3 regions of the Bradyrhizobium sp. 6(2017) genome follow, and region 1 is predicted to be linked to each of the others. Evidence: predicted binding sites of a transcription regulator. Region 1 holds the regulator's gene; each other region holds the start of a gene.
The links. Region 1 encodes LexA, which represses DNA repair genes until DNA is damaged. Its sites were predicted from a motif close to TGTTCNNNNTGTGTTCNG; they were not measured.
Positions count from the first base shown of each region.

Region 2: G6P99_RS04105 (DNA recombination protein RmuC) is a predicted target of LexA. The motif match lies at 4,009-4,026, and genes of this name have one in related genera.
Region 3: recA (recombinase RecA) is a predicted target of LexA. The motif match lies at 3,978-3,995, and genes of this name have one in related genera.

Region 1 covers NZ_CP049289.2:5,391,766-5,399,106, forward strand. Annotated here, with positions in the region: gene glp (gephyrin-like molybdotransferase Glp) at 1-1,142, shown strand, start outside; gene lexA (transcriptional repressor LexA) at 1,375-2,079, shown strand; gene G6P99_RS25255 (hypothetical protein) at 2,423-2,851, shown strand; gene G6P99_RS25260 (hypothetical protein) at 3,014-3,241, shown strand; partial or broken gene G6P99_RS25265 (ComEC/Rec2 family competence protein) at 3,238-4,936, opposite strand; partial or broken gene G6P99_RS25270 (cold-shock protein) at 7,112-7,313, opposite strand.
Region 2 covers NZ_CP049289.2:877,843-885,183, forward strand. Annotated here, with positions in the region: gene recR (recombination mediator RecR) at 1-223, shown strand, start outside; gene G6P99_RS04090 (hypothetical protein) at 372-800, shown strand; gene G6P99_RS04095 (AmpG family muropeptide MFS transporter) at 931-2,307, opposite strand; gene G6P99_RS04100 (GIY-YIG nuclease family protein) at 2,386-2,691, opposite strand; gene G6P99_RS04105 (DNA recombination protein RmuC) at 2,769-3,977, opposite strand; gene def (peptide deformylase) at 4,148-4,675, shown strand; gene fmt (methionyl-tRNA formyltransferase) at 4,853-5,788, shown strand; gene truA (tRNA pseudouridine(38-40) synthase TruA) at 5,788-6,525, shown strand; gene dapE (succinyl-diaminopimelate desuccinylase) at 6,589-7,341, opposite strand, start outside.
Region 3 covers NZ_CP049289.2:6,470,600-6,477,940, forward strand. Annotated here, with positions in the region: gene gcvP (aminomethyl-transferring glycine dehydrogenase) at 1-1,055, shown strand, start outside; gene G6P99_RS30605 (acyl-CoA thioesterase) at 1,207-1,644, shown strand; gene G6P99_RS30610 (hypothetical protein) at 1,696-2,679, opposite strand; gene recA (recombinase RecA) at 2,786-3,874, opposite strand; gene G6P99_RS30620 (hypothetical protein) at 4,817-4,993, opposite strand; gene G6P99_RS30625 (hypothetical protein) at 5,593-5,814, shown strand; gene G6P99_RS30630 (hypothetical protein) at 6,244-6,855, opposite strand.

The DNA.
Region 1 (7,341 bases):
TGGTCGCGCTCGATGCCGCCTACCACCGCACGCTGGCGCACGACCTCGCGGCGCGCCGCACCCAGCCGCCGGAGCCGATGTCGGCCATGGACGGCTACGCGGTGCGCGCCGCCGATGCGGCTCATCTCAAGGCCCGTCTCAAGGTGATCGGCGAAGTCGCCGCCGGCCGGCCGTTCGAGCGGACGCTCAGTGCCGGCGAAGCGGTGCGGATCTTCACCGGCGGCGTCATCCCCCATGGCGCCGACGCCGTCATCATCCAGGAAGACACCCGGCTCGACGGCGACCACATCTCGATCACGGAGGCTGCGAGCCCAGGACGGCACATCCGCCCGGCCGGCGTCGACTTCCGTGAGGGCAACCTGCTGCTGAACCGTGGCAGCCGCCTCTCCGACCGCGCGCTTTCGCTGGCGGCCGCCATGAACTATCCGGAACTCGCGGTGCGCCGCCGCCCGAAGGTCGCGGTGCTCGCCACCGGCGACGAGCTGGTGATGCCGGGCTCAAGGCCCGGCCCTGGCCAGATCGTCTATTCCAACGGCTATGCGCTGCGGGCACTGGCGCGCGCCGAAGGCGCCGAGACCGTCGATCTCGGGGTTGCCGCCGACACGGTGGCAGCGACCACCGCCGGCATCCGCCGGGCGCGCGAGACCGGCGCCGACATCCTGATCACCACCGGCGGCGCCTCGGTCGGCGACCACGATCTGGTCAAGCAGTCGCTGGAGGCCGAGGGCGTCGCGATGGCGTTCTGGCGGATCGCGATGCGGCCCGGCAAGCCGATGATGCACGGCCGGCTCGGGGCCATGCGGGTGATCGGCCTGCCCGGCAATCCGGTATCGTCCTATGTCTGCGCCTTCCTGTTTCTGGTGCCGTTGATTCGGGCTTTGAGCGGCCGGAACACGATCCATCATGTCCGCACGACCGCCCTGCTCGGCCGCGACCTCGCCGCCAACGACCAGCGCGAGGACTATCTGCGCGCGCGTCTCGAGGAGCGCGAGGACGGCGCGCCGATCGCGACTCCGGTGATGCAGCAGGATTCTTCGCTGCTCGGGAATCTCGCTGCGGCACGGGCACTTCTGGTGCGTCCGCCGTTCGCCCCCGCCGCCGCCAAGGGCAGTGAATGCGAGATCCTGATGCTGCCTGAGTGAGGTTTTCGCGGGCTAGCCGATTGCGCGCCGCCTGATGCGTTCACCGGAAATTAAGTGGTTGCGGAACACATATCGAACATATAGTGTCCGTTCATGATTTGTTTCGAGTGCTGGTGTCTACAATCGGGAAGCCGCCAGGGAGCATTGCGCTCCCGAGATCAGGCCCCGTCTGAAGGCCCCAACTGAAGAGTCTCGGAATCGAACGACGCTACCAACCGGGGGAATACTCGAGATGCTCACGCGCAAACAGTACGAACTTCTGCGTTTCATCAATGAACGTCTGAAAGAGGCCGGCGTGCCGCCCTCCTTCGACGAGATGAAGGATGCGCTCGACCTGCGCTCGAAGTCCGGTATCCACCGCCTGATCACTGCGCTGGAGGAGCGCGGCTTCATCCGCCGCCTGCCCAACCGCGCCCGCGCCATCGAGGTCATCAAGCTGCCCGAGCTGTCGGCCGGCGGCGGCAACGGCCGCCGTGGCTTCACGCCAAGCGTCATCGAGGGCACCCTCGGCAAGCGCAGCAGCACGCCGCCGATCGCCGAGGACGACGGCAACCGTCCGGTCGCCGTCCCGGTGATGGGCCGGATCGCGGCCGGTACGCCGATCGAGGCGCTGCAGACCCGCAGCCACACCATCAGCGTGCCGCCCGACATGCTCGGCTCCGGCGAGCATTATGCGCTTGAGGTACGCGGCGACTCGATGGTCGACGCCGGCATCCTCGACGGCGATATGGCGCTGATCCAGCGCAACGACGTCGCCAACACCGGCGACATCGTGGTGGCGCTGATCGACGAGGAGGAAGCCACCCTGAAGCGCTTCCGCCGCCGCGGTGCATCGATCGCGCTCGAGCCGGCCAACACTGCCTATGAAGTGCGCATCCTGCCGCCGAACCGGGTCCGCATCCAGGGCAAGCTGATCGGGCTGTATCGCAAATACTGACGGCGGCGGAGCATGATCCGGAAAAGTGCGAAGCGGTTTTCCGAAAAGACCATGCTCGAACAGACATATGGAGCGGGATGACGATTTGAAGAAAAAGTCGTCCCGATCCAGGAACGAGCAACAGATCGGATCGTTCCTTGGAAGATAGCGCAGCGTGCGGACCAGCTTGGATGCGCCCCGATACCTCTCGCGCAGTGTAGCGCGTTTGTGATTGAGGCGTTCGACGGCCAGTCGTACAATCGCCCAGAAACGAGCAGACACTCGTTTGCTATCGTCCACTCTGGTAGAGGCCTGCGCCTCAGGGAGAGGCACGGGTCGCTACCTCGAAAAGAGGAGCCATCCGATGTGTGACTATAGTCTGCACGCCGTGGCATCGCGCCCCGCCATTGTCGGAGAGACGCTGATCACCACGACTTTCCGCGGCACGTCGACCCGCGGCTTTGCTTCGGAGAACGATCCCACTGTCGCGGTCTGCATGCTGCCGGGCACCGAGCTCGCTTTCGCCGAGAACGTTCGCTACGACAGCCGCTGGATCTGGACCAAGACGATGAATTTCCGCGTCGGCGTGTTCAACGAAGTCGAGCCCGACGTGCCCGATCGCCATCATGATGCGGTCGAATTCCCCGACGGCAGCCATGTTCTGGTAACCCAGCTCGTCGAGGGACAGCGCGTCAGCGTGCTGCAGTTGCCGGCACTGCATCCGCAGGTCGAGCACAAGCCGAAGGTTGTGGAGCGGCGCCCCTCCGCATTCGCGTCGCTGTTTTTGGGTTGAGCGCATCGTCGCCGCGGAATGAGCCATTCGGCGGCGGATGACCTTAAGCGATTTCGAGCGACCCCGGATTTCCGCTTCCGGGGCGCATGAGGAGATTTGCATCGGCGAGCGCCTTGGCGCATCATCGCGTACGGAAGACGTGCACTCACGGAAACCTGCGCAGTGGTCGACAAGGTCACATGGCAAAAGGCTGGACGCGTCACCGAGCCGGGCCGCTACTTGTTCCGGTTCGGCTGGCTGACAGTGACGGCCGATGATCTCAAGGTCTGGGAGCAGTTTCCCGAGGCCGTCTTCACCCTCGTCAAGAAGCCCGACGCCGGCCCCGATTCCGACGAGTACCATCTCGGCCTGTTCGAGCTGCCGACCGGCACCTCGCCCGGCAACGGCTAATCATCCCCCTGCAGGTCGGTCTCGGCCGGTGTCGCATCGACTGCGGGCCGCGGCGCGGCGGCGGGTGTACGGAGGACCGTCTCGCTCTCGCCGTCACCGGGAACCGCCGGCGACCACGGCCGGTCGATCCCGCCGGGCTTCACCGCATCGATGGCGTAGCCGTCCCTGTTTCGCCGTAGCACCAGCGCACCGTGGCGCCGCAGCCGCTCGGCATCGATCACCGAGGCCGCGCAGCCCTGCGGCGCCGGCCGCGCGGTGACGATCAGCGCCGCCCGCTCGCAATCGTCGGCCAGCGCCTCCGGCCGCATCGCCAGTGCGACGAAGGCACCGCCCGGACCCTGGGTCGCGCAGCCGCCCGGATCGCAGGAGACGCCCTCGCCGAGCGACGCATCGGCGGCGGTCCGCGCATCGGCATCCGCCGCCAGCCATTCCTTGACCAGGAAGGCATCCTTCGCGCTATGCATCAGATGCAGCCGCCCGTCGCCGCCGCGTACCGCGACGTTCCGGCCGTCGGCGGAAATCAGGACGTCAGGCAGCGGCACCCTCACCGCCCAGACTGTGGCCACTACCAGCAGCACCGCGCCGGACCAGCGCAGCGGCGTGCGCAGCAGTCCGAGCAGGATGATGCCCGCGCTTGCGACGATCAGCGGCCCGATGCCGAACGCCGCCATCCGCCCCACCGCGCCAGGCAGCGCGGCGACCCATTGCGTCACCAAAATCATCCAGTCGATGCCAAAGCCCATGATCGCCCAGAACACGCCATCAAAGCCGAACGGCATGGCGAGGAGGCCGAGCAGGCCCGCCGGCATCACGATCGCCGACACCACCGGCATCGCCGCGAGGTTGGCGAGCAGCCCGTAAGGCGTCACGCGATGGAAATGGAACGCGGCGTAGGGGGTCGTCGCCAGCCCCGCCACCAGCGAGGCCAGCATCAGCATCGTGAGCTCGCGCCCCCCCCCACAGCGCGACCCGCGCGGTCGCCGAATGGTCGGGCGAGGCCAACAGGTTCGGCAGCCCGATCTGCACCAGCGCCACCAGCCCGAGCGTTGCGGCAAACGACATCTGGAAGCTCGGATGCACCAGCGCCTCCGGCGCGATCACGAGCACGATCAGCGCCGCCACCGCCAGGGTGCGAAAGGTGATCGCGCGGCGGTCGACCATCACCGCGATCAGCACCACCGCCGTCATGAGGAACGATCGCTGCGTCGCGACCTCGGCTCCCGACAGCAGAAGATAGAACGCCGCGGCGACGAGCGCGGCCGCGGCCGCCCATTTCTTGATCGGATGTGCCGCCGTGAGCATTGGGAACAGCGCGAGCAGCGCGCGCACCGCGAAGAACACCACGCCCGCGACCACGGCCATGTGGTAGCCGGAGATCGACAGCACGTGGCCGAGCCCCGAGATGAACATCGCATCATTGACCGGCGTCGAGATCGCGTCGCGCCGGCCGGTCAGCAGCGCGGTCGCGATCGCGCGCTGGTCGCCGTCGAGCGTGGTGCGGATGCGCGCATCGATGGCGTCGCGCAGGCCTTGCATGAAGGCGGCATAGCGCAGCGCCAAGCCGCCGGCCGCCGACGGTTCCCTGGTCTTGACTGCGCCCATCACGAAGCCGGAGGCGCCGATGCCCTGGAAATACAGGTCGCGGCCGAAATCATAGGAGCCCGGACGCTGCGGCCCGAGCGGCGGCATCAGCCGCTAGCGATGATGATAAGCAATTGATATTGCTAGATTAAAATTGAGTTAGACGGTTTGATCCACAACTCAACCCACAAAACAACGACGACCCCGGCGGGGGCGCCAGGCCGGGGTCGCCATTCTCACTCCCGGCGGGGTTGGGGGAGCTCACAACCGGGAGCAAACAAACTACGCCCGATATCGCCACTCGTTCCTGTGCCCTTTGGCGCACTAGCCGGCTCCATAGGGATACTTCGTGTGGTGCGCACCAGAGGTAGTGCTGTCCTAAATCGGACACTCGCAAAGCGGAACTGGGACACCTTCCGGTTGTTAATTGCCTGAGCAGTAGATCCCTTATCGGAGGGCGAGTTCAGATGTGGCTGCATCATATTCGGATGGACGGGGTGGAGATTGCCTTCGCCGGGACTATGGCTGTGTCGTTCATCGCGCTTCTTGCCAGCATCGCGTGGCTATTGATGGGATGACCTAGGAGGGAAACTAGGGACACTGTTGCACGCAGGCTATTGCGGGAGGATCAGAGGGGGCACAGCATCGAAGCTGCCGACCTCCAAGAGATAAATCGGCGGATCAAGTAACGGCCCCAGCACCGGCCCCCCAGGCCCCAGAGGTGCTGGGGCCGCTTCCATTTGGAACATGGGCGGGACGGCTACAGTTATCGCAGGTTCGGTGCCGGCCAGCGGTACCGGACGATGAACCAATCGCGCTAACTCGGCCTCAGCTTGTATCCCTCGCTGGGGCCGCTTCCTTGGGTACTCGCGACGGGGAACTGTCGCCTCGGGTTCGCAAAGAGACCTGGAGCTGGTGCGCCTTCATTGTGATCGCCACCGGACGGCCCAATTGCTCGGCGATTTTGGCAGCGGGTAATTTGCCCGCCATAGCTTTTAACTTTTCTATATCTTCGGTGGTCCAGGAGCGAGCAGGTTTCGACATCTTTCCACCCTCAAAAGTTGGCCAATCTCTTAGGCAGTAAAAACAGGAAAGGTTCCTAGGCGGCCGCCTCGAACCGTTAGCAAATGAGCAACCTGATTGGCGCACGCTTTCCTCGGGACGGGACCGTTGGGGACTTGCACGGTCACGTTTCGGAGGAGCTGGCGCGCCGCCCCGCCTGCCGGCTCCTCTTTCTTCAAATTTGTGTATGGCCTGCAAAATGAGACGACCCCGGCAGGGGGCACCAGCCGGGGTCGCCTACTGACTCCCGGCGGGGGCTTGGGGAACCTGAAAACCGGGAGCCAAACAAACTACGCCCGACATCGCCACGCGTTCCTATGCCCGAACGAGATTGGGGAGACCGCTCGGGGAATTGCGCGTGAGCAATCCCCCGACGATTAAATAGCAACTTGTGCATCGCACTAACGTTTGATCGAGCTTGGGAAATATTCAGGGCCCAGGTTTTGGAATGAACGCCGCCGGGACGCGTATTTCGAGCCCGGCGGCGTTGCTTTTTCGGATCAGCCCCGCCCTGGAACTTGCCCATCTTTGTGCAGTTATCGGTCGGTGCCTCGGAAGGATTTGGCTATGATTCGCCTCCTGTCGATTCTCACCTTTAGCGCGCTCTGCATCCTTCCGGATCGAGCATCCGCTGATCAGGTGAAGCCGCGTGAAAATCTGGCATCCGAGATCAGTTCTCGCCAACGGTGCGCGTGTGGCGCGACCCGCATTATTCATCACAGGCGGTATCGAACCGCGTACTTAATTGGCTATGACGTTCTGCCGTATCGCTACGGCTCGACATTCGTTTGGGAACCGCCGTATCGATATTACAGGCGCTAGCAACCTCGAAGAAAAACCCGCCGGGTGTGAACCGGCGGAGCCTATGTCAACCGCTTGCACAATGAGAACGACCCCGGCAAGGGCGCCAGGCCGGGGTCGCCATTCTCACTCCCGGCGGGGTTCCAAACCAATGAAAATGGCACCCGTTTGGATCCTTTAGAGCGCGGGGCCGTTGATGCCCCATCGAGGGGGCTGAACCCGGAGGTGGGTTATGTGCGACGTTCCTCGGGATATTCAAAGAAAGTTCGAGCGACGGTGGGCCGCCAGATTTGCGCGGCCAATGGAATCGCGCCGGCCCGAAAGGCATCAATCTCAAAAGCCGAGCCAACCGGTCGCCGCTTCCCTGAAGGCGCAGAGAAAAACCGGCCGAATTGAACCGACGGGCTTGAGTACGACTACGGTGCGTTAGCCCACTCTCAGATTTTCCGCGGACGTTTTGCCCCGGTTTTCCCTCTTCGTAACTCACCTTGGCACCCTCGTTGAGGCTGCTCAGACCGGCCTTTTCTACGGCCGAGATGTGCACGAATACGTCCTTGCCGCCGTTGTCGGGCTGGATGAATCCAAATCCCTTAACTGGATTGAACCATTTCAAAGTGCCTGTCGCCACGTCGCTCTCTCCCTTTGATTGAAGCAAT
Region 2 (7,341 bases), 4.5 Mb from region 1:
TCAGCTGGTGGCGCGGGCGCATGCGCCTGAGGTCAGCGAGATCATCCTGGCGCTGAATGCGACCGTCGACGGCCAGACCACCGCGCATTACATCACCGACCTGCTGTCGGAGGCCAATGTGCGGGTGACGCGGCTGGCGCATGGCGTGCCGGTCGGCGGAGAGCTTGATTACCTCGATGAAGGTACGCTATCCGCAGCCATGCGGCAGCGGACGCTGTTCTAGCGCGCGATCCGGCGGCCGAACCCAGCGGCAGACGCCAGGCGTTCGGTGACAAGCCGAAAAGATCGCGCTGAAACAAAATGATAGGGTGGACGGCGATTCGGGGACGGTCATTCACGCTCGGACGAATCTAGATACGGAACTCCTGAAAATGACGACACAGCGATTCGGCGTACGCTTGGGCTTTGCGTTTCTGGCGGCCACCTTCGCCGCGCCTTGCGCCATTGCGCAGCAGAGCGACGCGCCGCAGAAGCCCGGCAAGATGATCCGGACCGGCGACGTGCTGTCGGGGGAACTCAGCGCCCTGAAGGTGCGCGATGCCAAGAACCGTGGCAAGCGCGTCGCGACCTACCAGATCACCAGCGAGCCGCGCCGCCTGCCGCCGCCGAACGGTCTCTGCAACCTCGAGACCGGGCCGGAAACCTTCCAGCTCATTCCGACCAACGACGCCCAGGCCGCGCAGCTGAAGAGTTTCACCGGCAAGGAAATCTCGGTGAAGGTCGACGAGGTCGCCTGCGCCCAGGACGCCGGCCAGATGAGCGAAGCCATCGTCACCAAGTGGAGCGTGGTCGCGAAGTAGGGCCGTGCCTCAATTGCAGTGTCACGCACGGCTCGACCGGGCGATTCAGCACGCCGCGGCCTCTCGATTCAAGCACAACTGTCTCTGGAATACTGGGTCACCCGCTTTCGCGGGTGACGACAGCGGAGGCTTAAACCCGCACCGGCCCCAGCTCGTCAAAATGCCCGCGGCGCTGCAGCCAGGCGAGCAGGATCAGGCTTGGGATCGCGACCAGCACGCAGATCGCGAAGAACACCGGCCAGCCAACGGCCTTGGCGACATAGCCCGCGCCCGATGACAGATAGGTGCGGCCGACCGCCGCGAGCGCCGTGAGCAGCGCATACTGGGTCGCGGTGTGCAGCGGGTTGCGGCACAGCGCCGAGAGATAAGCGACGAAGATCACGGTGCCGATCGCACTGGTGAAGTTCTCCGCCGTGATCGCAAGCGCGAGCGCCCATTGATCGACGCCGACATGCGCGAGCCAGGAGAACGAGAGGTTGGCGATCGCCTGCAGCACACCGCCGATCCAGAGGCTGGTGGCGAGCGAATAGCGCCGCGCCACGAAGCCGCCGGCAAATCCGCCGATCAGGGTTGCGGCAAGACCTACGCCCTTCACGATCGCCGCGTAATCGACCTTGGAAAAGCCGATGTCGATCACGAACGGTGCGGTCATGGTGCCTGAGAACGCGTCGGTGAACTTGAACAGCACCACAAAGGCGAGCGCCGCGAATGCGTCCTTGCGGCTGAGGAACTCGGAGAACGCGCCGAGCGCCGCGTGCCATACGCGTTCGGCTGCGGTCTGCGCATGCGTGGCTGCCTCCGCACCTTTCGATTGGGCCGGCTCGGTCGCAGCCAGCGCGGTGACGATGCCGATCACGACCAGCGCGGCCATCACCACATAGCCCCACATCCACGCCGACGGGCGCGCCACTCCGGCGGACTCGAACCCGCTGACGATGAACAGCGCGCCTGCGGTCGAGACCAGCATGCCGATGCGGTAGGCTGCGACATAGGACGCCATGCCGGCGGCCTGCTCGCTTTCCGGCAGGCTTTCGACGCGGAAGGCATCGACCACGATGTCCTGTGTCGACGAAGCGGTTGCGACCAGCAGCGCGGCAAGTGCCGCGAACCATGGCGATCGCGCCGGATCGGCCATCGCCAGCACCATGATCGCCGCGATCAGCAACAGCTGCGAGAACAGCAGCCAGCCGCGACGGCGACCGAACATTTGCGTGAACAGCGGCACATGCAGCGCGTCGACCAGCGGCGCCCAGAGGAATTTCAGCGTGTAGGGCGTGCCGATCAGCGCCAGCAGCCCGATGGTGCCGAGATCGACCCCGGCCTCCTTCATCCACACCTGCAGCGTCGAGCCCGACAGCGCCAGCGGCAGGCCAGAGGAGAAGCCGAGCAGCAACACGATCAGCACCCGCGGCTGCAGATATACGGCGAGGCCGTCGCGCCAAGAGGTGGCGGCAGGCTTTGGCGTCGGCTTTGCAGGCACGTCTGACGTCGCTTCAGGTGCTGTCATAGAACCGGTGTTACCAGATTCGTCCCCAAAAAGACTGTCATCGCCCGGCTCGACCGGGCGATCCAGTATCCCAGAGGCCTATCCGCCGCCACCGGCGATCTCCGGGTAAAGATCGATCCAGTCCGGATTGTCCTTCTCAATCAGGGATATTTTCCACGCGCGCGGCCATTTCTTTAGCCGCTTCTCGCGATGGATCGCCTGTTCGACATCGTCGAAGACCTCGAAATAGACCAGCCTCGCGACATCGTACTTTTCCGTGAAGCCCTCAACCAATTTCAGCTTCTGCTCGCCGACGCGGCGAATGAGGTCATTTGTCACACCGATGTAGAGCGTGCCGCCGATGCGGTTGGTGAGGATGTAGACGTAGTAGGAGCGTGCTCCCAATTGCCGCCTCTGGGATACTGGGTCGCCCGGTCAAGCCGGGCGATGACACCGATTATGGGGTGACATCGGGGGCTATACTACTCCCCCGCCTGCAGCTTGCGCGGGGCGGGGAACAGGTCGGGGGCGGCGGGTTTGACGAAGCGGGGGACTTCGATCGGGGTCTCGGACTTGCTGAAGTCGAGTTCCTCGATGCGGCCGGCGCGCTTCTCGATCTTGTCGGCGGAGATCAGGATCTGCCTGACGTCCTCGTTCACCTGGCCGAAATGGTTCTGCAGCTTCAGGACGCGCTCGCGCAGGCGGGCGAGATCATCGCCGAGATGCATCACCTCGTTGCGGATCTGGTCGGCGGCGTCGCGGATGCGGGCGTCCTTCAGGATCTGCTGCATCACCTGGATCGCCAGCATCAGCAGCGAGGGCGATACCAGCACGACGCGGGCGCGATAGGCCTTCTGGATCACGTCGTCGAAGCCGTCATGGATTTCGGCATAGACCGATTCCGACGGCACGAACATCAGCGCGGTGTCCTGGGTCTCGCCGGGGATCAGGTACTTCTCCGCGATGTCGCTGACATGCTTCAGCACGTCGGCGCGCAGCCGCTGGCTGGCGAATTTGCGCTCCTCGTCGCTGCGCGCATCGTGCAGCGCGGTCATGGCCTCCAGCGGGAATTTCGCGTCGATGCAGAGCGGGCGCTGGTCGGGCAGGAACACCACGCAGTCCGGCCGCTTGCCCGTGGTCAGCGTGTACTGGAACTCGAACGAGCCCTTCGGCATGCCGTCCTGGACGATGGCCTCCATCCGCGCCTGGCCGAACGCGCCGCGGGATTGCTTGTTGGCGAGCACGTCGCGCAGCGTCGTGACCTGGGTGGTGAGCTCGTTGAGGTTCTTGTGGGCGTGGTCGATGATGCCGAGCCGCTCATGCAGCACGCGCAGAGAATCCATCGTGTTGCGCGTGGTCTGTTCCATCGACTGGCCGACCCGGTGGGTCACCGAATCCAGCCGCTCGTTGACGGCACGGGCCATCTCCGCTTGGCGGCCGGCCAGCGCCTGCCCCATGGCATCGACCCGTCCTGAGGCCTCGCTCTGGGCCCGCAGCATGTCGGCGAGCCGCTCCTCCAGCTCGTCGGCCCGAATAGCCTGGGCCATCGCCAGTTCCGCGCCGCGCCGGCTGGCGCGCGCGATCACCACCGCGATGGCCAGCAGCAGCACCAGCGCCAGCGCGCCAAGGCCGATCAACGCATCGGAGACGCGGACCGGGAGGTCGCCAAGCGTGAGGAGAATCTCGTTCATGCCAGCCGTTGTAGCCGATTCGGCGTCGCCGCCGAACGAAAAGGGAACATTTATGGTCAACGCTCCCTTAATTTTCCTGGTTAACGCTGTGTAAAGAAACGTGGTTAAGGCCGCCTTAAGGGGTTCCTGAACGCATTGACCGCATCATGCCCGCAGCTTAAATCGCGGCCATGGCTATCAGAGAAATCATCATTCTGCCGGACAAGCAGTTGCGGTTGGTGTCGAAGGCGATCGAGAAGGTGACGCCGGAGATCCGCAAGCTCGCCGACGACATGCTCGAGACCATGTATGACGCGCCGGGCATCGGGCTCGCGGCGATCCAGGTCGCGCAGCCGCTGCGGCTGATCACCATGGACCTCGCCAAGCGCGACGAGAACGGCGAGACCACGCCGCAGCCGCGGGTGTTCATCAATCCGGAGATCATTTCGTATTCGGAAGAGCTGTCGGTCTACGAAGAGGGCTGCCTGTCGATCCCCGAATATTACGAGGAGGTCGAGCGTCCGGCGCGGGTGCGCCTGCGCTTCACCGATCTCGACGGCAAGGTGCATGAAGAGGATGCCGAGGGGCTCTATGCTACCTGCATCCAGCACGAGATCGACCACCTCAACGGCGTGCTGTTCGTGGACTATCTGTCGAAGCTGAAGCGCGACCGCGTCTTCAAGAAATTCGAGAAGGCCGCCAAGCGCGCGGCGGAGTGACGGCGTTCCTTCTGCTGTCATGCCCGGGCTTGACCCGGGCATCCACGTCTTACTTCTCAAGGGGCCAAAGACGTGGATGGCCGGGCACAGGCGAGCGAAAGCGACGCCGTCCTTGACGGCCATGCCCGGCCATGACGAATACTTGGATGTTTGAGCCTCTCGGAAGAAATTGACCGCATGCCTCTCCGCCTGATCTTCATGGGCACGCCCGATTTCGCAGTGCCGACGCTGCTGGAGCTTGTGGCCCATGGCCATGAGGTCGTAGCCGTCTACACCCGCGCGCCGAAGCCGGGCGGGCGGCGCGGCCTGCAGTTGCAGCCGACGCCGGTCGAGCAGGAAGCGCGCCGCCTCGGCATTCCCGTGCTGACGCCGAAAACGCTGAAGACGCCGGAAGCACTCGAGGAATTTCGCGCGCATGACGCGCATGCCGCCGTCGTCGTCGCCTATGGCATGATCCTGCCGCAGGCCATCCTCGACGCGCCCAGGCTCGGCTGCTTCAACCTGCACGCCTCACTGCTGCCGCGCTGGCGCGGCGCCGCGCCGATCAACCGCGCCATCATGGCGGGTGACGCCGAGAGCGGCGTGATGGTGATGAAGATGGATGTCGGTCTCGACACCGGCGACGTCGCGATGGCCGAGCGGCTGCCGATCTCGGACAGCATGACGGCATCCGATCTGCACGACGCGCTGGCGCCGCTCGGTGCCGATTTGATGGTGCGCGCGATGGCTGCGCTGCAGCGTGGTGGCTTGCAGCTTACGAAGCAGAGCGAGGACGGCGTCACCTATGCCGCCAAGATCGACAAGGCCGAGGCGCGGATCGACTGGAGTAAGCCGGCGCACGCGGTGCTGCGGCACATTCACGGGCTCTCGCCGTTTCCCGGCGCCTGGTGCGAGCTCGCCGGCGAAGGCGAGCCGGTGCGGCTGAAAATCCTGCGTTGCGAATTCGCCAAGGGCTCGGGCGAACCTGGCGATGTGCTCGACGACAAATTTGCCATCGCTTGCGGCGACGGCGCGATCCGGATTCTCGAACTGCAACGCGCCGGCAAGGCGCCGATGAAGGCGGCAGATTTTCTGCGCGGCACGCCGCTGAAGCCGCCTGCGCGGCTCGCCTGATGCCCCGCTACAAGCTCACCATCGAATATGACGGCACGCCGTTCTCCGGCTGGCAGATCCAGGACACCGCGCCGACCGTGCAGGGCGCGCTGGAGACGGCGGTGAAAGCGATCTGCGGCGAGGACGTGCGCGTCCATGGCGCCGGCCGTACCGACGCCGGCGTGCACGCGCGCGGCCAGGTCGCGCATTGCGACATCGCCAAGCATTTTCCGCCCGGCCGTTTTCGCGACGGGCTGAACGCGCATCTGCGGCCCAATCCGATCGGCGTGTTGGCGGCGGATATCGTATCAGACGATTTCGAGGCGCGCTTCTCCGCGACCAGGCGGCACTACCTCTATCGTATCACCAACACGCGTGCGAACCTCGCGGTCGACATCAGCCGCGTCTGGCGCGTGCCGCGCGCGCTCGATGCGGCAGCGATGCACAACGCCGCGCAGCGGTTGCTCGGCAAGCACGATTTCACCACCTTCCGCGACACCGAGTGCCAGGCCAAGTCGCCGGAGAAGACGCTTGATCAACTCGACGTCAGGCGCGACGGCGACGCCGTCAACATCGTGACGTCGGCGCGCTCGTTCCTGCACAGCCAGGTGCGCTCGATGGTGGGCTCGCTGGTCTGGGTCGGCGAGGGCCGCTGGAGCGCGGACGATCTCTTTGCCGCGCTCGCCGCCCGCAACCGCGCGGCGTGCGGCCCGGTCGCGCCGCCGGACGGGCTCTATCTGATGCGGGTGGATTATTAGTGGCCCCAATCCCTACTGTGCATGGGGTTGTTTTCGAAGTTTTGGTCTAGCCGAGCCGCTGGATTACGCAAAATACCTGTCCAACACGCCCCGATATATCCGCGTCAGCTTCTCCAGATCGGCCACCGGCGTGCGCTCGTCGATCTGGTGCATGGTCTGGCCGACCAGGCCGAATTCGATCACCGGGCAATAGCTGGAGATGAAGCGTGCGTCCGAGGTCCCGCCCGAGGTCGAGAGCTCCGGCTTGCGGCCGGTGATCTCCTCGATCGCAGCGACGGCGAGGTCGGTGAACGGCCCCGGCTTGGTGACGAACACGTTCGAGTTCGACGGCATCCAGTCGATGTGGGCGCGGATGCGGTTGCCGCAGGCTGTCGCCAGCCGCTCATCGACCAGCTGCCGCAGGCTCTCCTGGGTGTGGTTGTCGTTGAAGCGGATGTTGAATTTCGCTCGTGCCTGGCCGGGGATCACATTGCCGGCGGTGTTGCCGACATCGACCGTGGTGAATTCGAGATTGCTCGCCTGGAATTGCGCGCTGCCGTGATCGAGCGGCTCGTCGCTCAGCGCCACGATCAGCCGCGAGATGTCAGGCACCGGATTCGAGGCGCGGTGCGGATAGGCGACGTGGCCCTGCACGCCATCGACCACCAGCGTGCCGGACTGTGAGCCGCGCCGGCCGATCTTGATCATGTCGCCGAGCACCTCGACATTGGAGGGCTCGCCGAGCACGCAATGATCGAATTTCTCGCCGCGCTCGGCGCACCATTTCAACAGCTTGACGGTGCCGTTGATCGAGACGTCTTCCTCGTCGCCGGTGAT
Region 3 (7,341 bases), 1.1 Mb from region 1:
CGATGGTCGGCATGGACGTCGTGGTGGTGGCCTGTGACGCGCGCGGCGACGTCGATGTCGAGGACCTGCGCGCCAAGGCGCAGAAGCATTCGGCCAATCTCGCCGCTGTGATGATCACCTATCCGTCGACCCACGGCGTGTTCGAGGAGCATATCAGCGAGATCTGCGACGTCGTGCATGCGCATGGCGGACAGGTCTATCTCGACGGCGCCAACATGAATGCGCAGGTCGGGCTGTCCCGGCCCGGCGATTACGGCGCCGATGTCAGCCATCTCAACCTGCACAAGACCTTCTGCATCCCGCATGGCGGCGGCGGCCCCGGCATGGGCCCGATCGGCGTCAAGGCGCATCTTGCGCCCTATCTTCCCGGCCATCCCGCAACCGACGGCACGGTTGCGCACGCCATCGGCCCGGTGTCGGCCGCGCCGTTCGGTTCGGCGTCGATCCTGACCATCTCCTACATCTACATCCTGATGATGGGCGGCGAAGGGCTGACGCGCGCGACCGAGATCGCGATCCTCAATGCGAATTACATCGCGGCACGGCTGCAGCCGCATTTCCCGGTGCTGTATCGCAACGTCCGCGGCCGCGTCGCGCATGAGTGCATCGTCGATCCGCGGGCGCTGAAGACGACCAGCGGCGTTACCGTGGACGACATCGCCAAGCGGCTGATCGACTACGGCTTCCACGCGCCGACCATGAGCTTCCCGGTGGCGGGCACGCTGATGATCGAGCCGACGGAATCGGAATCGAAGTTCGAGATCGACCGCTTCTGCGACGCCATGATCGCGATCCGCAACGAGATCGCGGAGATCGAGAAGGGCCGCTGGAAGGTCGAGGCCTCGCCGCTGCGCCACGCGCCGCACACCGTCCACGACATCGCCGACGATGCCTGGAACCGGGCCTACAGCCGCGCCGAGGGCTGCTTCCCCGCGGGCGTGTCACGGTCCGACAAATACTGGAGCCCGGTCGGGCGCGTCGACAACGTCTATGGCGATCGCAATCTGGTGTGCTCGTGCCCGCCGGTGGAGGATTACGCGCAGGCGGCGGAGTAGCGCTATTTTAGGATGGGTAGAGCGAAGCGAAACCCATCATTCGTCGAGCGTGATGAGCCGTGATGGGTTTCGCTTCGCTCTACCCATCCTGCGGTCCGGTGATCATAAGGTCCGAAGAACGACGGCGAGCAATGCCGCGGCAGGAGGATTCATGCGCCAGGAATTCTGGTTTCATTTCCCGTTTCGCGTCCGCTATTCCGAGGTCGACGCGCAGGCCGTGGTGTTCAACGCCCACTATCTGACCTATTTCGACACGGCGATCACCGAATATTTTCGCGCGATGGGCTACGACTATCTCGGCGAGGTGGCGCGGACCGGCGTCGACTTTCATACCGTGAAGTCGGTCGTCGAATACAAGGCGCCGATCCGGTTCGACGAGGACATCGAGGTCTGCGTGCGGGTCGCGCGGATCGGCCGCTCCTCGATCGTGCTTGCGCTTGCGATCTTCGCCAAGGGCTCCGACGACCTTCGCGCCACCGGCGAGATCATCTGGGTCGCCACCGATCAGAAGACGCACCAATCGGTCGCCGTGACCGAAGACTTGCGGGGGCTGATCGCGCGCCGGGAAAAGGCGCTGGCGCAGGGCTAAGCGGATTGCCAATCCGTGTTGCGCGGATTGAGTCACAACGGCCACTGGGCGCTAGTGCTTCACCAGGGTTGGGGCCCAGCGCCAGAGATTGTCGTTGGTGAGATGCGTGCCGCCCCACCAGCGATCGATCGGATTGTGACGACTGAAGTCCTCCTTATGGGCGAGGACAGCTTCGCCAAATTCAGTCAGCGACAGCCGGCTTCGCCGATAGGCCTCCATGCGCGCTCGCAAATTCTCAGGGGCGATGACGCGTAACTCGTCATCGAGTCCGGCGATCGCGGGCTGCGGCCCGTGCGCGAGCCCTTGAAGCAGCGTCCCGATTTCCATGTCGGTGAATACGGCGCGTTGACCGAAGCCGCGAAGGTAGAACAACCCGTTCGTACCCATAAAGCCCGCCGCAATCAGTTCGAGCAGTCGCAGTTCGGTCGCGCCAAGTCCCGATCTGCTCCACGGAAGCTCCTGGAGCAGGTCAAGCAGGGCCGGCCTCAGCAAGGGAAAGCCGCTGAGGTCTCGATGCAGCGCATCGAAACAGGCTTCGGGCGTCGCCGCGCGATAGGCCTGCCAGCAGATGCTTGCGGTCTCGAGGTCGGCAGGCCGTATGTTGATAAGCGGCACTTCTTTCCATCCGCTCCATGTCTCGTGCATCGTCGACAGACCAAAAGCGACCAGGCGTAATTTTAACTTGGCCGCCATCGCCGGATAGGCCCGGAAATGGTCGAGCAACCAAATCAGCTGCAATTGATCATTTGGGTCCGGATCGAACCAAAGCTCGATAATCTCGAAAGGTTCGCAGAATTCGATCAGCGCGAGAGCCCTGCGCGCCTTGGCATCCTGAGGCCACTGGCTCCGCGTGCTCCAGTGCGACCAATGTCCGACCGGATCCTGGTCCGACCGTAATCCGAAGTAAGCCTCAAGCTCTCTTTGCGCCGGCAGCGGTCCGCCAACAAATCGAAAGCCGGATGTAATAGCGATCTCGGCGAGCCCCGAACGTGTAAGGCTGAGGCCGGACGGACTGGTCAGGATCAGGCGCTTCATCGGCACAACTCTGTCGACGCCGGCACAAAACGAAACAGGCGCCGAAGACGTCGGCAACTCAACGTCCTCAGCGCCCGCTTGCAGCGAAGTCTTGAAGTGAGCCGGCTTACTCCTCGGTCGGCTCCTCGCCCTCGGCGTCGCGCTCGGGCGTGCCGGCGAGGATCTGCTCGGAGATCAGGCCGGAGTTCTGCCGGATTGCGGCCTCGATCTTGGCGGTGATGTCGGGGTTCGCCTTCAGGAAGGCCTTGGAATTCTCGCGTCCCTGGCCGAGCCGCTGGCTGTCATAGGAGAACCAGGCGCCCGACTTCTCGACGATGCCGGCCTTGACGCCGAGGTCGAGAATTTCGCCCATCTTGGAGACGCCCTCGCCATACATGATGTCGAACTCGACCTGCTTGAAGGGCGGCGCCAGCTTGTTCTTCACAACCTTGACGCGGGTGGTGTTGCCGACGACCTCGTCGCGCTCCTTGATCGCGCCGATGCGGCGGATGTCGAGGCGGACCGAGGCATAGAACTTCAGCGCGTTGCCGCCGGTGGTGGTCTCCGGTGAGCCGTACATCACGCCGATCTTCATGCGGATCTGGTTGATGAAGATCACCATGGTGTGGGATTTGTTGATCGAGGCGGTGAGCTTGCGCAGCGCCTGGCTCATCAGGCGTGCCTGCAGGCCCGGCAGCGCATCACCCATCTCGCCCTCAAGTTCCGCCTTCGGCACCAGCGCCGCAACCGAATCGATCACCAGCACGTCGACCGCGCCGGAGCGCACCAGCGTGTCGCAGATCTCCAGCGCCTGCTCGCCGGTGTCGGGCTGCGAGATCAGCAGCTCGTCGATGTTGACACCGAGCTTGCGCGCATAGACCGGGTCGAGCGCGTGTTCGGCGTCGATGAAGGCGCAGATGCCGCCCTTCTTCTGGCCTTCCGCCACCGTGTGCAGCGCCAGCGTGGTCTTGCCCGAGGATTCCGGCCCGTAGATCTCGACCACGCGCCCTTTCGGCAGACCGCCGACGCCGAGCGCGATATCGAGCCCGAGCGATCCCGAGGACACCGTCTCAACATCCATAGAGCGGTCGTTCTTGCCGAGCTTCATCACCGAGCCCTTGCCGAACTGACGCTCGATCTGGGAGAGCGCGGCTGAGAGGGCCTTGGACTTGTCCATGGAGGATCCTTCGACGATACGCAGTGCAGTAGCGGACATTTGGGATGTGCTCCTTATGGCGGGGATTCGCTAGCGGGAAAAACGGGCGGCGGAGAGCGGGTGGAATGCGTTGTTGTTGGAACCTCGTACCACGTTTGTTCTATGTTCGCAATATGTTCTTTTCGAGAGTCGGGTGCTGGCCTGTTTTATCCCCTAGTGGCCTAGTTTGATTTTCGGAGTGGCCTGTTTTGAATTAACCGAGCGGCAACCAATGCTTAGCCGTTGTTCTCGGTAGGACTACTGAGTCGCGCACCGGATGTTCTGGCCTTAGCAATCCTTATGGTCCGCTAACTGTTCTCTCTCCACAGCACAGCGGAGTTACCGGGGGTTCTCCGTGGGTGAACGGAGTTCCGTTTGCGCGAAATCGCTGCGCTGCGGAAATTCTGTAATGTTCCGGAGATCGGGAAAAACTAGCAACTTTTCCTTGATGCTGCTTTAAATGGCTCCAAGCGGGCATATAGCCTCGATGGTGGAGGACCGATGGGAGTGGCATCACTCTACTGCGTCTACTCGATAGGCGCTGATGATCGCATTCTGAGCCGGATCGATTTGCGCTGTGAGAGCGACGCAGACGCAATCCGGAAGGCCGAGATCTTAGTCGACTGGCATACCGTGGAGATCTGGAAAGATAACAAACTGCTACGCGCATTTGATGCGAGGGAGTAAGGCCGCCTCAGTTGGCGGCCTCTTTCATTGCAACATCTTCAAAATTTCCCCGCATATCAACCGCAGTGCGCAGTGGCCTGTTTCGCATCTGCTAGTGGCGGCTGGTTCCGGGGCGAAACACCGTAGTTTCCCGGAATCCCATAATGTGTTGAAAACTCTAATCTTCCTCTTGCCGGGGCTAGATTTCATCCCGATCAAATTTTCAGACTAAACCGGTAGGGGGCCGTGCTTGAGCGGCCCCTTTCGATTCCTGGCGATATTTTCCGCCTCTGATTGCTAATGAGTTGGTTGATACACCGCGATCCTTCTCGCGCCTTTCCAAAGCTCGACCACGCAATCCTTCGCCAGATTCTTTGCGTGCAGTTTGGCCGCCTCGTCGTCCTCGCAGAATAGATCGACACGCTTCGCAATCTTCCCGTCCGCCCTAAGCAGATAGGCCTTGTACTCTTTCATAGCCACGCTTCCCCACGCGCGACATACGGCCAGCGCAGGACGTATTTAGAACGCATCTAAACGGGAGTCATCGGGACAAAGTGGCAATGGACCTATGTGGATTCGCAGTGGCCCTGCGAGGCGGACCAAAGAAAACGGCCCCAGCGCGGGGGCGAGCTGGGGCCACAGTCTGGGGAGGAGTGTCGGAAGGAGTCGACACAATTTCGATGTAGGGCCTGCGGTCAGCCAATCCCATTAAATTCGGGTTTAGACACTGGCCTGTTTTGATTTGGCGAGTGGCCTATTTCGGCCAGCACCGGTAGTCGGGTGCTGGCCCCTTTCCATCCCCACCAAACTTCAGTGGTCCTTTTTGATTTTTGGAGTGGTCCGTTTTGCTTTAAGCCAGCCGAAACCAAGGCTTATCCGGTGTTCTCGGTAGGACTACCGAGAAGCCTATCGGATGTTCTGTCCCATCCAATCTTTTATCCGTATCAAGGAATTTTATCCCGCAGAACGAACGGCGAAGCCTAGTCTCGTAGTTCTACGGGCGTGAACGGAGTTCCCGTGCTACAAGTGGAACTTGGTTTAGTTGCGCCAGTGACCTGCTGAGGACTGGAACAATGCCAATCAATCAGTTGCTGAAAGACTGCGAACGCACGCCTGAGGAAATCGAACGTCTGAACAAGGCATTCGACCACGCCCTACATTTGTTAGGCGTGCTTGACCGTGACGACCCACTTTGCAGGATGGTGGCTCGCGACGTTATCGACATCTGCGCAGCCGGCACCAACGATCCGCGCAAGATCGCGAAAATCGCCGTAGAGCGGATGGGTCTCCGGTGAAAGGACTGCTGATAGTCATAGGCGTTATTGTGGCCCTCTATGTAGCCGATCAGCAATTCGCCCACGGTCGATACACTGATGCCGTCCAGCGCATGGCGAGTCAGATGAGACATTCCTTCGGAATGTGAGGCCGCCTCAGTTGGCGGCCTCTTTCGTTACGTCGCGTCGCTCTTTTGCCACGGTAGTCCTTCGGTGCCGACGGGCGCATCCCTGTAGATCATCTTAAAGATGCTGGAAGCGGTATCAACTCAACATTCAGAAATGCGGAAGCACGGGCGGCCGAGGCCACACCTGAATTGTCGAGTGCATCGTGACCGAGCGGAGTCAGTGTGACTCGCCCCTGTGCTCCCTCGATCAAACCGAACATCTTCGCGGCACCGAGCCGAGTACGGAACGTACCGCTAGCGCCCACATCAGTTACCAATCCGCCTAAAGGCGCGCGAGCGAGGTCATGAGCACTCGGCAGGCTTCATAGATGTCGCGCGCCTGAGAAGGCGTATACGACGACGCTGGGTGCATAGTGTTGTTGCGCCATACTGAACCAACGTGGTGCAAATTCGCTCTCGCTTCCTCCCATCTGTTTTTCTTTCGTTTTAGCGAAACCGTATTCTCAGGCATCTTTGCAATCTTGCCGTCCATCTGCCCGGTTAGGCCGCGCCAAGTCGTTTTCGGGGTAATGGGAAGTTGTATATGTCGGCGTTGGCTCAGGTCACGGACGGCGGCCTCCATCGCCCGCATTAAATGGAATACACACGCCGTGCTTTCCTCAACGGCTAAACATCTTCCGGCACTAGCAATGTCCGCATGGGCTTTCTTGAATTTTTTACCCAGTTCGAACGGATCAGATCCTTTGACCGCGCCTCTGCGCGGGTCGGATTCGTTATAGAGTTTGGTCATCTCTTCTGAGACGAAGAGGAAATCCTTCCGCCGCAACTCTTGTTCTATGCGAATACGCAATTGCATGAGTTCTGGGACAAGTTGAACCAGTGGCAGATCGAGCATTCTGATAAATGGCCCAATTCGCCCAACCTGGTCTGCCACCGATCTCATATCGGTTACTTTGGCGAGATAGCTGACCGTATCCAAAGCGTGGCGAAAGGCCCGTTAGCCATGGTCCCGGTGGTGTCATTTGATTTCCATGTCGCGGTGGGAGGGTTCCTTTGCGCGACGATACAAATCTCATCGCACCGGGAACTGTTGAGTGGCCTCTTTCGGGGTTGGGCGGGGCATAAGGGGCCAGCACCGGTAGTCGGGTGCTGGCCTGTTTTATCCCCTAGTGGCCTAGTTTGATTTTCGGAGTGGCCTGTTTTGAATTAACCGAGCGGCAACCAATGCTTAGCCGTTGTTCTCGGTAGGACTACTGAGTCGCGCACCGGATGTTCTGGCCTTAGCAATCCTTATGGTCCGCCAAGTGTTCTTCATCCACCGAGGAGAAGTGTTACCGGGGTTCTCCGTGGGTGAACGGAGTTCCTGACAACGAGCCAATCACCGTAGTTCTACGGCTTGGCACGAACTGCACTGGAGCTA